DNA from 3 places in the Sporosarcina sp. FSL K6-1508 genome. Region 1 is predicted to be linked to each of the others. Evidence: a T-box and tRNA genes for the amino acid it is inferred to sense, from the RefSeq annotation. Region 1 holds a T-box; the other regions hold tRNA genes.
The links. The T-box of region 1 lies ahead of thrS (threonine--tRNA ligase). A T-box ahead of a tRNA ligase gene usually reads a tRNA of that ligase, here a tRNA-Thr.
Positions count from the first base shown of each region.

Region 2: it encodes a tRNA-Thr, which carries the amino acid that the T-box ahead of thrS (threonine--tRNA ligase) is inferred to sense. The anticodon was not compared.
Region 3: it encodes a tRNA-Thr, which carries the amino acid that the T-box ahead of thrS (threonine--tRNA ligase) is inferred to sense. The anticodon was not compared.

Region 1 is NZ_JBBOXF010000001.1:3,354,686-3,357,931, forward strand. It holds gene thrS (threonine--tRNA ligase) at 1-1,182, opposite strand, end outside; T-box leader at 1,231-1,454, opposite strand; T-box leader at 1,500-1,725, opposite strand; gene MKZ11_RS16820 (nitroreductase family protein) at 1,847-2,446, opposite strand; gene MKZ11_RS16825 (MFS transporter) at 2,473-3,246, opposite strand, start outside.
Region 2 is NZ_JBBOXF010000001.1:1,996,993-2,000,238, forward strand. It holds rRNA gene MKZ11_RS09980 (23S ribosomal RNA) at 1-896, shown strand, start outside; rRNA gene rrf (5S ribosomal RNA) at 1,050-1,165, shown strand; tRNA gene MKZ11_RS09990 (tRNA-Val) at 1,307-1,382, shown strand; tRNA gene MKZ11_RS09995 (tRNA-Thr) at 1,400-1,475, shown strand; tRNA gene MKZ11_RS10000 (tRNA-Lys) at 1,482-1,557, shown strand; tRNA gene MKZ11_RS10005 (tRNA-Leu) at 1,589-1,670, shown strand; tRNA gene MKZ11_RS10010 (tRNA-Gly) at 1,679-1,753, shown strand; tRNA gene MKZ11_RS10015 (tRNA-Leu) at 1,761-1,846, shown strand; tRNA gene MKZ11_RS10020 (tRNA-Arg) at 1,869-1,945, shown strand; tRNA gene MKZ11_RS10025 (tRNA-Pro) at 1,986-2,062, shown strand; tRNA gene MKZ11_RS10030 (tRNA-Ala) at 2,145-2,220, shown strand; tRNA gene MKZ11_RS10035 (tRNA-Met) at 2,243-2,316, shown strand; tRNA gene MKZ11_RS10040 (tRNA-Ile) at 2,324-2,400, shown strand; tRNA gene MKZ11_RS10045 (tRNA-Ser) at 2,418-2,510, shown strand; tRNA gene MKZ11_RS10050 (tRNA-Met) at 2,551-2,625, shown strand; tRNA gene MKZ11_RS10055 (tRNA-Asp) at 2,629-2,704, shown strand; tRNA gene MKZ11_RS10060 (tRNA-Phe) at 2,767-2,842, shown strand; tRNA gene MKZ11_RS10065 (tRNA-Gly) at 2,850-2,923, shown strand; tRNA gene MKZ11_RS10070 (tRNA-Ile) at 2,925-3,001, shown strand; tRNA gene MKZ11_RS10075 (tRNA-Asn) at 3,003-3,077, shown strand; tRNA gene MKZ11_RS10080 (tRNA-Ser) at 3,089-3,179, shown strand; tRNA gene MKZ11_RS10085 (tRNA-Glu) at 3,190-3,246, shown strand, end outside.
Region 3 is NZ_JBBOXF010000001.1:1,617,814-1,621,059, reverse strand. It holds gene MKZ11_RS08010 (SRPBCC family protein) at 91-558, opposite strand; tRNA gene MKZ11_RS08005 (tRNA-Leu) at 953-1,033, opposite strand; tRNA gene MKZ11_RS08000 (tRNA-Cys) at 1,075-1,148, opposite strand; tRNA gene MKZ11_RS07995 (tRNA-Gly) at 1,157-1,231, opposite strand; tRNA gene MKZ11_RS07990 (tRNA-Gln) at 1,236-1,307, opposite strand; tRNA gene MKZ11_RS07985 (tRNA-His) at 1,318-1,393, opposite strand; tRNA gene MKZ11_RS07980 (tRNA-His) at 1,429-1,504, opposite strand; tRNA gene MKZ11_RS07975 (tRNA-His) at 1,540-1,615, opposite strand; tRNA gene MKZ11_RS07970 (tRNA-Trp) at 1,643-1,716, opposite strand; tRNA gene MKZ11_RS07965 (tRNA-Tyr) at 1,757-1,841, opposite strand; tRNA gene MKZ11_RS07960 (tRNA-Thr) at 1,855-1,930, opposite strand; tRNA gene MKZ11_RS07955 (tRNA-Phe) at 1,944-2,019, opposite strand; tRNA gene MKZ11_RS07950 (tRNA-Asp) at 2,092-2,167, opposite strand; tRNA gene MKZ11_RS07945 (tRNA-Met) at 2,171-2,245, opposite strand; tRNA gene MKZ11_RS07940 (tRNA-Met) at 2,333-2,407, opposite strand; tRNA gene MKZ11_RS07935 (tRNA-Val) at 2,436-2,511, opposite strand; tRNA gene MKZ11_RS07930 (tRNA-Glu) at 2,571-2,645, opposite strand; tRNA gene MKZ11_RS07925 (tRNA-Ser) at 2,665-2,756, opposite strand; tRNA gene MKZ11_RS07920 (tRNA-Asn) at 2,761-2,835, opposite strand; rRNA gene rrf (5S ribosomal RNA) at 2,881-2,996, opposite strand; rRNA gene MKZ11_RS07910 (23S ribosomal RNA) at 3,144-3,246, opposite strand, start outside.

The DNA of each region.
Region 1 (3,246 bases):
ATTATGCCTCACAAAAATATGCGCATCATCTTGGCAGAATGTTCGAACCCTTAATAGTCCATTAAGGGCCCCACTAAATTCATGTCGATGGACTTGACCGAATTCAGCCATCCGTATCGGTAAATCACGGTACGAATGAAGACTATTTTTAAAAATCAACATATGACCCGGACAATTCATCGGCTTCATTGCGAATTTCGCGTTCTCTACCTCTGAAAAATACATATTTTCATGGTAATGATCCCAGTGACCCGATTGCTCCCACAGACGTTGATTCATCATGAAAGGTGTGCTGACTTCGGCATACCCCGCCTTCGTTTGAAGTGCACGTGAAAAGTTCTCTAGCTCCGTTCGTATTATCTGCCCATTCGGTAAATAGAATGGCATGCCAGGTGCTTCCTCAGAGAACATGAATAATTTAAGTTGCTTGCCTAGTTTTCGATGATCCCTTTTTTCTGCTTCCTCTAAGAAATACAAATGCTGGTCTAAGTCTTTCTTTTTCAAAAAGGCAATTCCATAGACACGTTGCATAACTTGATTATCACTATCCCCTTGCCAATAGGCACCCGATAAATGTGTTAATTTGAATGCTTTTACCCATCCAGTAGATGGTAGATGTGGTCCACGACAAAGGTCAATAAATTCTCCTTGTTTATAAAGTGATATTTTCTCGTCAGTTGGTATCTCTTTTAAAATCTCTAATTTAAACAATTCGTCATGCTGCTCAAATATTTTTTTAGCCTCTTCGTATGTGACTTCCAAGCGCTCGATCTCCAAATCTTCTCCTATAATCGCTTCCATTTCCTTTTCGATCATTGCTAAATCATTTGAAGTAATACTTGTAGACGTTTGAAAATCGTAGAAAAAACCGTTTTCAATAACGGGTCCAATCCCTAACTTCGAATTGTCATACAGTCTTTTTACGGCTTGCCCCAACACATGTGCAGCTGTGTGCCTTAGCACTTGGAGTCCTTCTTTCGATTCCTTCGTGAAAAGTGTAACCGAAGCATCCTCCATAATGCATTGTGATAAATCACACAATTGGTCATTGACTTTGCCCGCTACAACCGTTTTTCTCAGGCTTGAACTTATCGATTCTGCAATCTCCGCCAATGTAACCCCTACTGTAAACTCCTTTTTGCTACCATCCGGAAATTGAATCTCAATCTGTTTGTCATTCATCTAAAACACCCCATCCAATTTTTTGTATAAAAAAATACCCGTCCCAAATAAAGGGACGAGTATGATTACCCGTGATTCCACCCAAATTTCTAACACCATCCAACAATGGTGTTAACTCATGGCGCTGTAACGTAGCATTAACGGTATTAGTTACTTCATTTCACTAATACAGCTCAAAAGTGGTAAATTATTTTCTGCGTTAGGAAGTTCTCAGCTTTACTTCCCTCTCTGGAAACCATCAAAATAATTCATGTCTTTGTCATAGCTGTTATCGTTATTCAGTTAATATCTATACAAATAAACACACCCATCCCTAGTAAAGGGACGAGTGTGTTTTCTCGTGATTCCACCCAAATTTCTAACACCATCCAACAATGGAGTTAGCTCATGGTGCTGTAACGTAGCATTAACGGCCATTAGATACTTATTTTCTCTAATGCAGCTCAAAAGTGGTAAATTGCTTTTCTGCGTTGGGAAGATTTCAGCTATACTTCCCTCTCTGTAAACCATAAAAACAATTCATGTCTCTATCATCGCTATTATAAAATATAGTTAGAATTCACCAAAATCGAATTAGTTAATATCCTACAACAAACAAAATAAATTATCAAGCTTTTCTTTATCATAGTGCTGACAATCCAAGCTATCCTACTCCAACTGGCACTTAATTAAATACTATAAATCGATTTTCATCAGATATAAATTCTTTTTCTTCAGGTTCAGCGGCTATACCACCAAACGGCATTTGCGCTCTTAAATTCCAAGTAGAAGGTATTTGCCATTCGTTTTTAACAGCTTTGTCAATGAGAGGATTATAGTGTTGGAGTGAAGCACCTATGTCCTCAAGAGCTAATGCTGTCCAGACGGAATGTTGGGCAATCGCTGTTGATTGATCAGACCAACTCGGAAATTGCTCTGCATATAGAGGGAAATCTTTTTGTAAATTCTTTATTACCGCTGTATCCTCAAAGAATAAAATTGTACCAAAACCCGCACGAAATGTAGCAATTTTCTCTTCAGTTTTCGAGAATTTTTGCTTTGCAACAATCCCACTTAATGTATCTGCTACAATTCCCCATAATTTATTATGGGAATCATTGAAAAGAATAACAGCTCGCGATGATTGTGAGTTAAATGCTGAAGGACTTAGTTTAATAGCCTCTATAATAAGCTTTTGAATACCTTCCTCAGATTGTTCAATGTTTTTATTCAGCGAATAAATAGAACGACGTTTTTTCATTAAATCAATAAATAGATTGCCCATATTTAATTTCCCTCTTTCAAAATACTTTAGTGGATTCCCTCATTAACATGTTCACCGTGTCCTGTTTTGTTCCCTATTTTCAAGACAGTGACAAGCATTGCACATATAATTATCAATAGTCCTACCATTGCTGGTGCAAAATTGTCAAAAATATCTACTGTCAGTCCGATAAATGTTGGCCCCAGAGCCCCAAGTAGATATCCACCAAATTGCATCATGGCTGACCAGGAGATTGTTTGTTCAATACTTTTAGCTTCTTGAATAGGCAGAAGTAATGCCAAAGGAAACAAACCACCTGCCCCGATACCAAGGAAAATTGTCGCTGCCCATGGTGAGAAATGAAACAGCAAAATTACAATTCCGATTACTTCTAATAGAATACAAACTAGTAACCAAATTTTTCTATTCCCTGTTTTGGTAACGAGAATGGGTATTAAAAAGCTTACGGGAATTTGAATTACTGTAAATAGGGTCAAAATCAAACCCGATTGCGAGTGGCTGAATCCCATTGATTGTACGATGGGGGCTAACCAAGCTGTTAGCGAATAAAAGATGGCCGCCATGCACCCAAAAAACGCCATGAATAATGTCACCCTTTTATTTTTTACAAACAAAGCTGAAATAGGCTGGGTATCTTTACTCTTTTCAGCTTTATTTAGGAGTGGAAGAAGTAGTAAAGATGCAGGAACCGCTAATATACTCCAGAAACTTAAAGAGTATTGCCAAGATTCATTCATTCTTTCGTATATCGGCACAGAAAAACTGGATGCAACAGCCGCTCCAATCACCATTGATACAGA
Region 2 (3,246 bases), 1.4 Mb from region 1:
GACTCGGTGAAATTATAATACCTGTGAAGATGCAGGTTACCCGCGACAGGACGGAAAGACCCCGTGGAGCTTTACTGTAACCTGATATTGAATTCCGGTGCAGCCTGTACAGGATAGGTAGGAGCCTTGGATTCCGGAGCGCTAGCTTCGGATGAGGCGTTGGTGGGATACTACCCTGGCTGTATTGGACTTCTAACCCATGCCCCTTATCGGGGCAGGAGACAGTGTCAGGCGGGCAGTTTGACTGGGGCGGTCGCCTCCTAAAGAGTAACGGAGGCGCCCAAAGGTTCCCTCAGAATGGTTGGACATCATTCGCAGAGTGCAAAGGCATAAGGGAGCTTGACTGCGAGACCTACAAGTCGAGCAGGGTCGAAAGACGGGCTTAGTGATCCGGTGGTTCCGCATGGAAGGGCCATCGCTCAACGGATAAAAGCTACCCCGGGGATAACAGGCTTATCTCCCCCAAGAGTCCACATCGACGGGGAGGTTTGGCACCTCGATGTCGGCTCATCGCATCCTGGGGCTGTAGTCGGTCCCAAGGGTTGGGCTGTTCGCCCATTAAAGCGGTACGCGAGCTGGGTTCAGAACGTCGTGAGACAGTTCGGTCCCTATCCGTCGCGGGCGCAGGAAATTTGAGAGGAGCTGTCCTTAGTACGAGAGGACCGGGATGGACATACCTCTGGTGTACCAGTTGTCTTGCCAAAGGCATCGCTGGGTAGCTATGTATGGACGGGATAAATGCTGAAAGCATCTAAGCATGAAGCCCCCCTCGAGATGAGATTTCCCATTACGCAAGTAAGTAAGATCCCTCAAAGAAGATGAGGTTGATAGGTCTGGGGTGGAAGCACGGCGACGTGTGGAGCTGACGGATACTAATCGATCGAGGACTTAACCAATTTTGAAAAGGGCTTGATTACCCTGATTCGTGTAGCACAATGTCTATTTCATTCAGTTTTGAGCGAATAAGTACCGTTCATAAAAAAAAGTACTTGCAATTAAGTTTAGAAACTGATATAATGAATATTGTCTTTGAGAAAAGATGATGCAGGTCTGGTGACGATTGCGAAGAGGTCACACCCGTTCCCATACCGAACACGGAAGTTAAGCTCTTCAGCGCCGATGGTAGTTGGGGGTTCCCCCCTGTGAGAGTAGGACGCCGCCGGGCCTGTGAGATTCATTACATAAAAAGTCTTTGTAGTAAGTGGCTTGCATTTCACACATAGTGGGACAAGCAATTAATACATAGAAAAAACAGTGTGGATGAAAATGCTGATGAATTTATCAATTCATTATAAAATATAACCCAGGAGGATTAGCTCAGCTGGGAGAGCACCTGCCTTACAAGCAGGGGGTCGGCGGTTCGAGCCCGTCATCCTCCACCATTTACTTTAATTCTTTCGCCGGAGTAGCTCAACTGGTAGAGCAACTGACTTGTAATCAGTAGGTTGAGGGTTCAAGTCCTTTCTCCGGCACCACTTTTCGAGCCATTAGCTCAGTTGGTAGAGCATCTGACTTTTAATCAGAGGGTCGCAGGTTCGAATCCTGCATGGCTCACCATTTTTATGACTTAGCAGTCATGATTTATATTGCGGGTATGGCGGAACTGGCAGACGCGCTAGACTTAGGATCTAGTGCCTTCGGGCGTGGGGGTTCGACTCCCTTTACCCGCACTTATAATGCGGAAGTAGTTCAGTGGTAGAATACGACCTTGCCAAGGTCGGGGTCGCGGGTTCGAATCCCGTCTTCCGCTCCATATTTTTGCCGGGGTGGCGGAACTGGCAGACGCACAGGACTTAAAATCCTGCGGTAGGTGACTACCGTACCGGTTCGATTCCGGTTCTCGGCATTAATAACATTTTTAATCATATGCGCTCGTAGCTCAATTGGATAGAGCACCTGACTACGGATCAGGAGGTTGTGGATTCGACTTCTGCCGGGCGCACCATTATAACTTTTCAATTTGCACTTTATAATTCATAATTTAACGGGACGTAGCTCAGCTTGGTAGAGCACTTGGTTTGGGACCAAGGGGTCGCAGGTTCGAATCCTGTCTTCCCGACCATTAAGATCTTTAAGCAGCTTCACCGCTTAAAGAAGCCACCATTTTAAGCAGATTTGTTGCTTAAATAATAATCAGTTAGAATGGGGCCTTAGCTCAGCTGGGAGAGCGCCTGCCTTGCACGCAGGAGGTCAGCGGTTCGATCCCGCTAGGCTCCACCAACACAATTTCAATAAAGATCCTGGCGGCGTAGCTCAGCTGGCTAGAGCGTACGGTTCATACCCGTGAGGTCGGGGGTTCGATCCCCTCTGCCGCCATCTTAAAGGACCTTTAGCTCAGTTGGTTAGAGCAGACGGCTCATAACCGTCCGGTCGCAGGTTCGAGTCCTGCAAGGTCCACCACTATTCTATATAATCACGGAGGTATACCCAAGCCCGGCTGAAGGGATCGGTCTTGAAAACCGACAGGGGAGTCAAATCCCGCGGGGGTTCGAATCCCTCTACCTCCTCCATTTTTTAAAAGTGGTGTAAGAAAAAGTAATATATTGTTGTCGCGGGGTGGAGAAGTGGTATCTCGTCGGGCTCATAACCCGAAGGTCGCAGGTTCAAATCCTGCCCCCGCAACCAAATGGTCCCGTGGTGTAGCGGTTAACATGCCTGCCTGTCACGCAGGAGATCGCCGGTTCGATCCCGGTCGGGACCGCCATTTTTATTAGTAGTATAGTAAGGTTTAAGTTAAGCTAACTGCTTAATGTGAACCGAATATATGGCTCAGTAGCTCAGTCGGTAGAGCAAAGGACTGAAAATCCTTGTGTCGGCGGTTCGATTCCGTCCTGAGCCACCATTATTATGCGAGTGTAGTTTAGTGGTAAAACCTCAGCCTTCCAAGCTGATGATGAGGGTTCGATTCCCTTCACTCGCTCCAAGGGCCTATAGCTCAGCTGGTTAGAGCGCACGCCTGATAAGCGTGAGGTCGGTGGTTCGAGTCCACTTAGGCCCACCATTCCGCAGTAGCTCAGTGGTAGAGCAATCGGCTGTTAACCGATCGGTCGTAGGTTCGAGTCCTACCTGCGGAGCCATTTATATATATGGGGAAGTACTCAAGCGGCTCAAGAGGTGCCCCTGCTAAGGGTATAGATCGCGAAAGCGGTGCGAGGGTTCGAATCCCTCCTTCTCCGCCATATATATTTTGGCCCCTTGGTCAAGCGGTTAAGACACCGCCCTTTCACGGCGGTATCACGGGTTCGA
Region 3 (3,246 bases), 1.7 Mb from region 1:
AACTCCTTTTAAGTTGGTAAAAGGAGTTTTGTAAAAGAATCTATTTCAGCAGAAGATACAATCAATATTTATTTATCAAGTCATCTTTTCTTAATGAACCACCTGCTGCTCACTTTCCGCAATCTGCTTCAGAGCCTTTGCACGGCTCACAATAAAGTTCTTCATATAGCTTTGCAAAAACAGCTTATCCGCAATAACTCCAATCGGTCCAAAAGGGGATTTATAACGAAAGCGATCAATCATTAGCGTGCCATTATCCTTTTCAATAAACTCGTGTACATGCGTAAATGAGTGAAAGGCACCTTTGACCATTATATCTTCAAAGAGATAGGGTTCATTCATTATTGTAACTTTAGCCGTCAGTCTTTGCCTTATACCGAAATGGACTGCCTCCCATGTAACAACATCCCCCGCCAGCAATAAACCTGTCGTAACCCCACCAACGGCTTTCTCTTTCGTACCCTTTGTTGTTTGAGTATGAATATCCACATCGCGCGCGAGATCAAAGCAGCGTTCTACTGAGGCTTTAATGAATTCCTGATGTTCGATTAATGGCATAACAGCCCCTCCACTCAATATTCTTTCTTTCACTGTAGCACAATAAGTTCTAAGTTGAAATTGAGCGGAACAAAAGCGGATACGCGACCCCAGCCGCCAAGTCTACAGCACGACCGACCATATATCATCCTCAACCGATCATTAGCGCTACGCAACCGATCATATATCACTGGGGACCGATCATAACGCGGCGCAACCGACCATATACCTCCGCCAACCGATCATTAGCAACCCACGACCGATCATATATATTGCTCTCCAGCATCCAAACATTTGGTGCTCACTGCCTGAATCTCGCATATCCGCTTTCACGGGCTATCTATAGGCCCAGACATTTATAAATTTATTAGACATGAAAAAAAGACACAACCGAAGTTGTGTCTTTTCCATCTGATACCCGAGGCCGGACTTGAACCGGCACGCCTCGCGGCATCGCATTTTGAGTGCGACGTGTCTGCCATTCCACCACTCGGGCATAACAATATTCATTTCACTTCCAACAATAAACAAGAAAATTGGAGGCGGCAACCGGAATCGAACCGGTGATAAGGGTGTTGCAGACCCATGCCTTACCGCTTGGCTATGCCGCCGCAGAAAATGGAGCGGAAGACGGGATTCGAACCCGCGACCCCGACCTTGGCAAGGTCGTATTCTACCACTGAACTACTTCCGCGAAACTGGGGTAGCTGGATTCGAACCAACGAGTGACGGAGTCAAAGTCCGTTGCCTTACCGCTTGGCTATACCCCAATAAGATAAATGGGGCGGCTGAAGGGAATCGAACCCTCGAGTGTCGGAACCACAATCCGATGTGTTAACCACTTCACCACAACCGCCATGATATCTAGTTTGATTTAATTAGATATACAAATGGGGCGACTGAAGGGAATCGAACCCTCGAGTGTCGGAACCACAATCCGATGTGTTAACCACTTCACCACAATCGCCACGATATCTAGTTTGATTTAATTGGATAAATAAATGGGGCGACTGAAGGGAATCGAACCCTCGAGTGTCGGAACCACAATCCGATGTGTTAACCACTTCACCACAATCGCCATAATATTAGGTTAAATTAAAAAAAGTGGCAGGGGCAGTAGGAATCGAACCCACATCAAAGGTTTTGGAGACCTCTATTCTACCGTTAAACTATGCCCCTACGTGGAAGTCTTTTCAACACATGGTTCGTGTTAAAAAAATGGTGGTGGGGGGCGGATTCGAACCGCCGAACCCGTAGGGAGCGGATTTACAGTCCGCCGCGTTTAGCCACTTCGCTACCCCACCATATAGGTCTAGATGGTGCCGGAGAAAGGACTTGAACCCTCAACCTACTGATTACAAGTCAGTTGCTCTACCAGTTGAGCTACTCCGGCACAAATATTAAAATGGTGGCTCAGGACGGAATCGAACCGCCGACACAAGGATTTTCAGTCCTTTGCTCTACCGACTGAGCTACTGAGCCACATATTTGGTCTACTCTAAGCTATGTATTTCTTTGTCAGTTTGCTTATTTTAAACCTTATTATAATAAAAATGGCGGTCCCGACCGGGATCGAACCGGCGATCTCCTGCGTGACAGGCAGGCATGTTAACCGCTACACCACGGGACCATTTGGTTGCGGGGACAGGATTTGAACCTGTGACCTTCGGGTTATGAGCCCGACGAGATACCACTTCTCCACCCCGCGACAACAATATATAGTATTAATTTGATAATTCGCATGAATTTCTGACTTATAAGTCAGATGTGTAACCCGATGCATTGTGATAAAATTTGGTTGCGGGGGCAGGATTTGAACCTGCGACCTTCGGGTTATGAGCCCGACGAGATACCACTTCTCCACCCCGCGACAATGTTAATTGTTTGTATAAATATAATGGTGGAGGATGACGGGCTCGAACCGCCGACCCCCTGCTTGTAAGGCAGGTGCTCTCCCAGCTGAGCTAATCCTCCTGGGTAAAAAAAATTTTTATTCATTCCACATAATGTGTCTTGTATGGAATAAGTTTTATTGGTGACCCCTACGGGATTCGAACCCGTGATACCGCCGTGAAAGGGCGGTGTCTTAACCGCTTGACCAAGGGGCCATTATTATTTATGTAAATCTGGCGGAGAGCAAGGGATTTGAACCCTTGAGACAGCGTTAACCGTCTACACGATTTCCAATCGTGCTCCTTCGGCCACTCGGACAGCTCTCCTAAATGGCTCCGCAGGTAGGACTCGAACCTACGACCGATCGGTTAACAGCCGATTGCTCTACCACTGAGCTACTGCGGAATAATATCATAATACTTACAAAGAGCATGCTCTTTAGGAATAACAGACCAGCGACGTCCTACTCTCACAGGGGGGAACCCCCAACTACCATCGGCGCTGAAGAGCTTAACTTCCGTGTTCGGGATGGGAACGGGTGTGACCTCTTCGCAATCGTCACTGGACTATTTTCCACAAGACAATACTTATTATATCATGTCTTGATGGATGTTGCAAGCGTTTTTTATAAAATAATTACTTTTGTTCGCTCAAAACTGAATAAAACAGACATTGTGCTACACGAATCAGGGTAATCAAGCCCTTTTTCAAAATTGGTTAAGTCCTCGATCGATTAGTATCCGTCAGCTCCACACGTCGCCGTGCTTCCACCCCAGACCTATCAACCTCATCTTCTTTGAGGGATCTTACTTACTT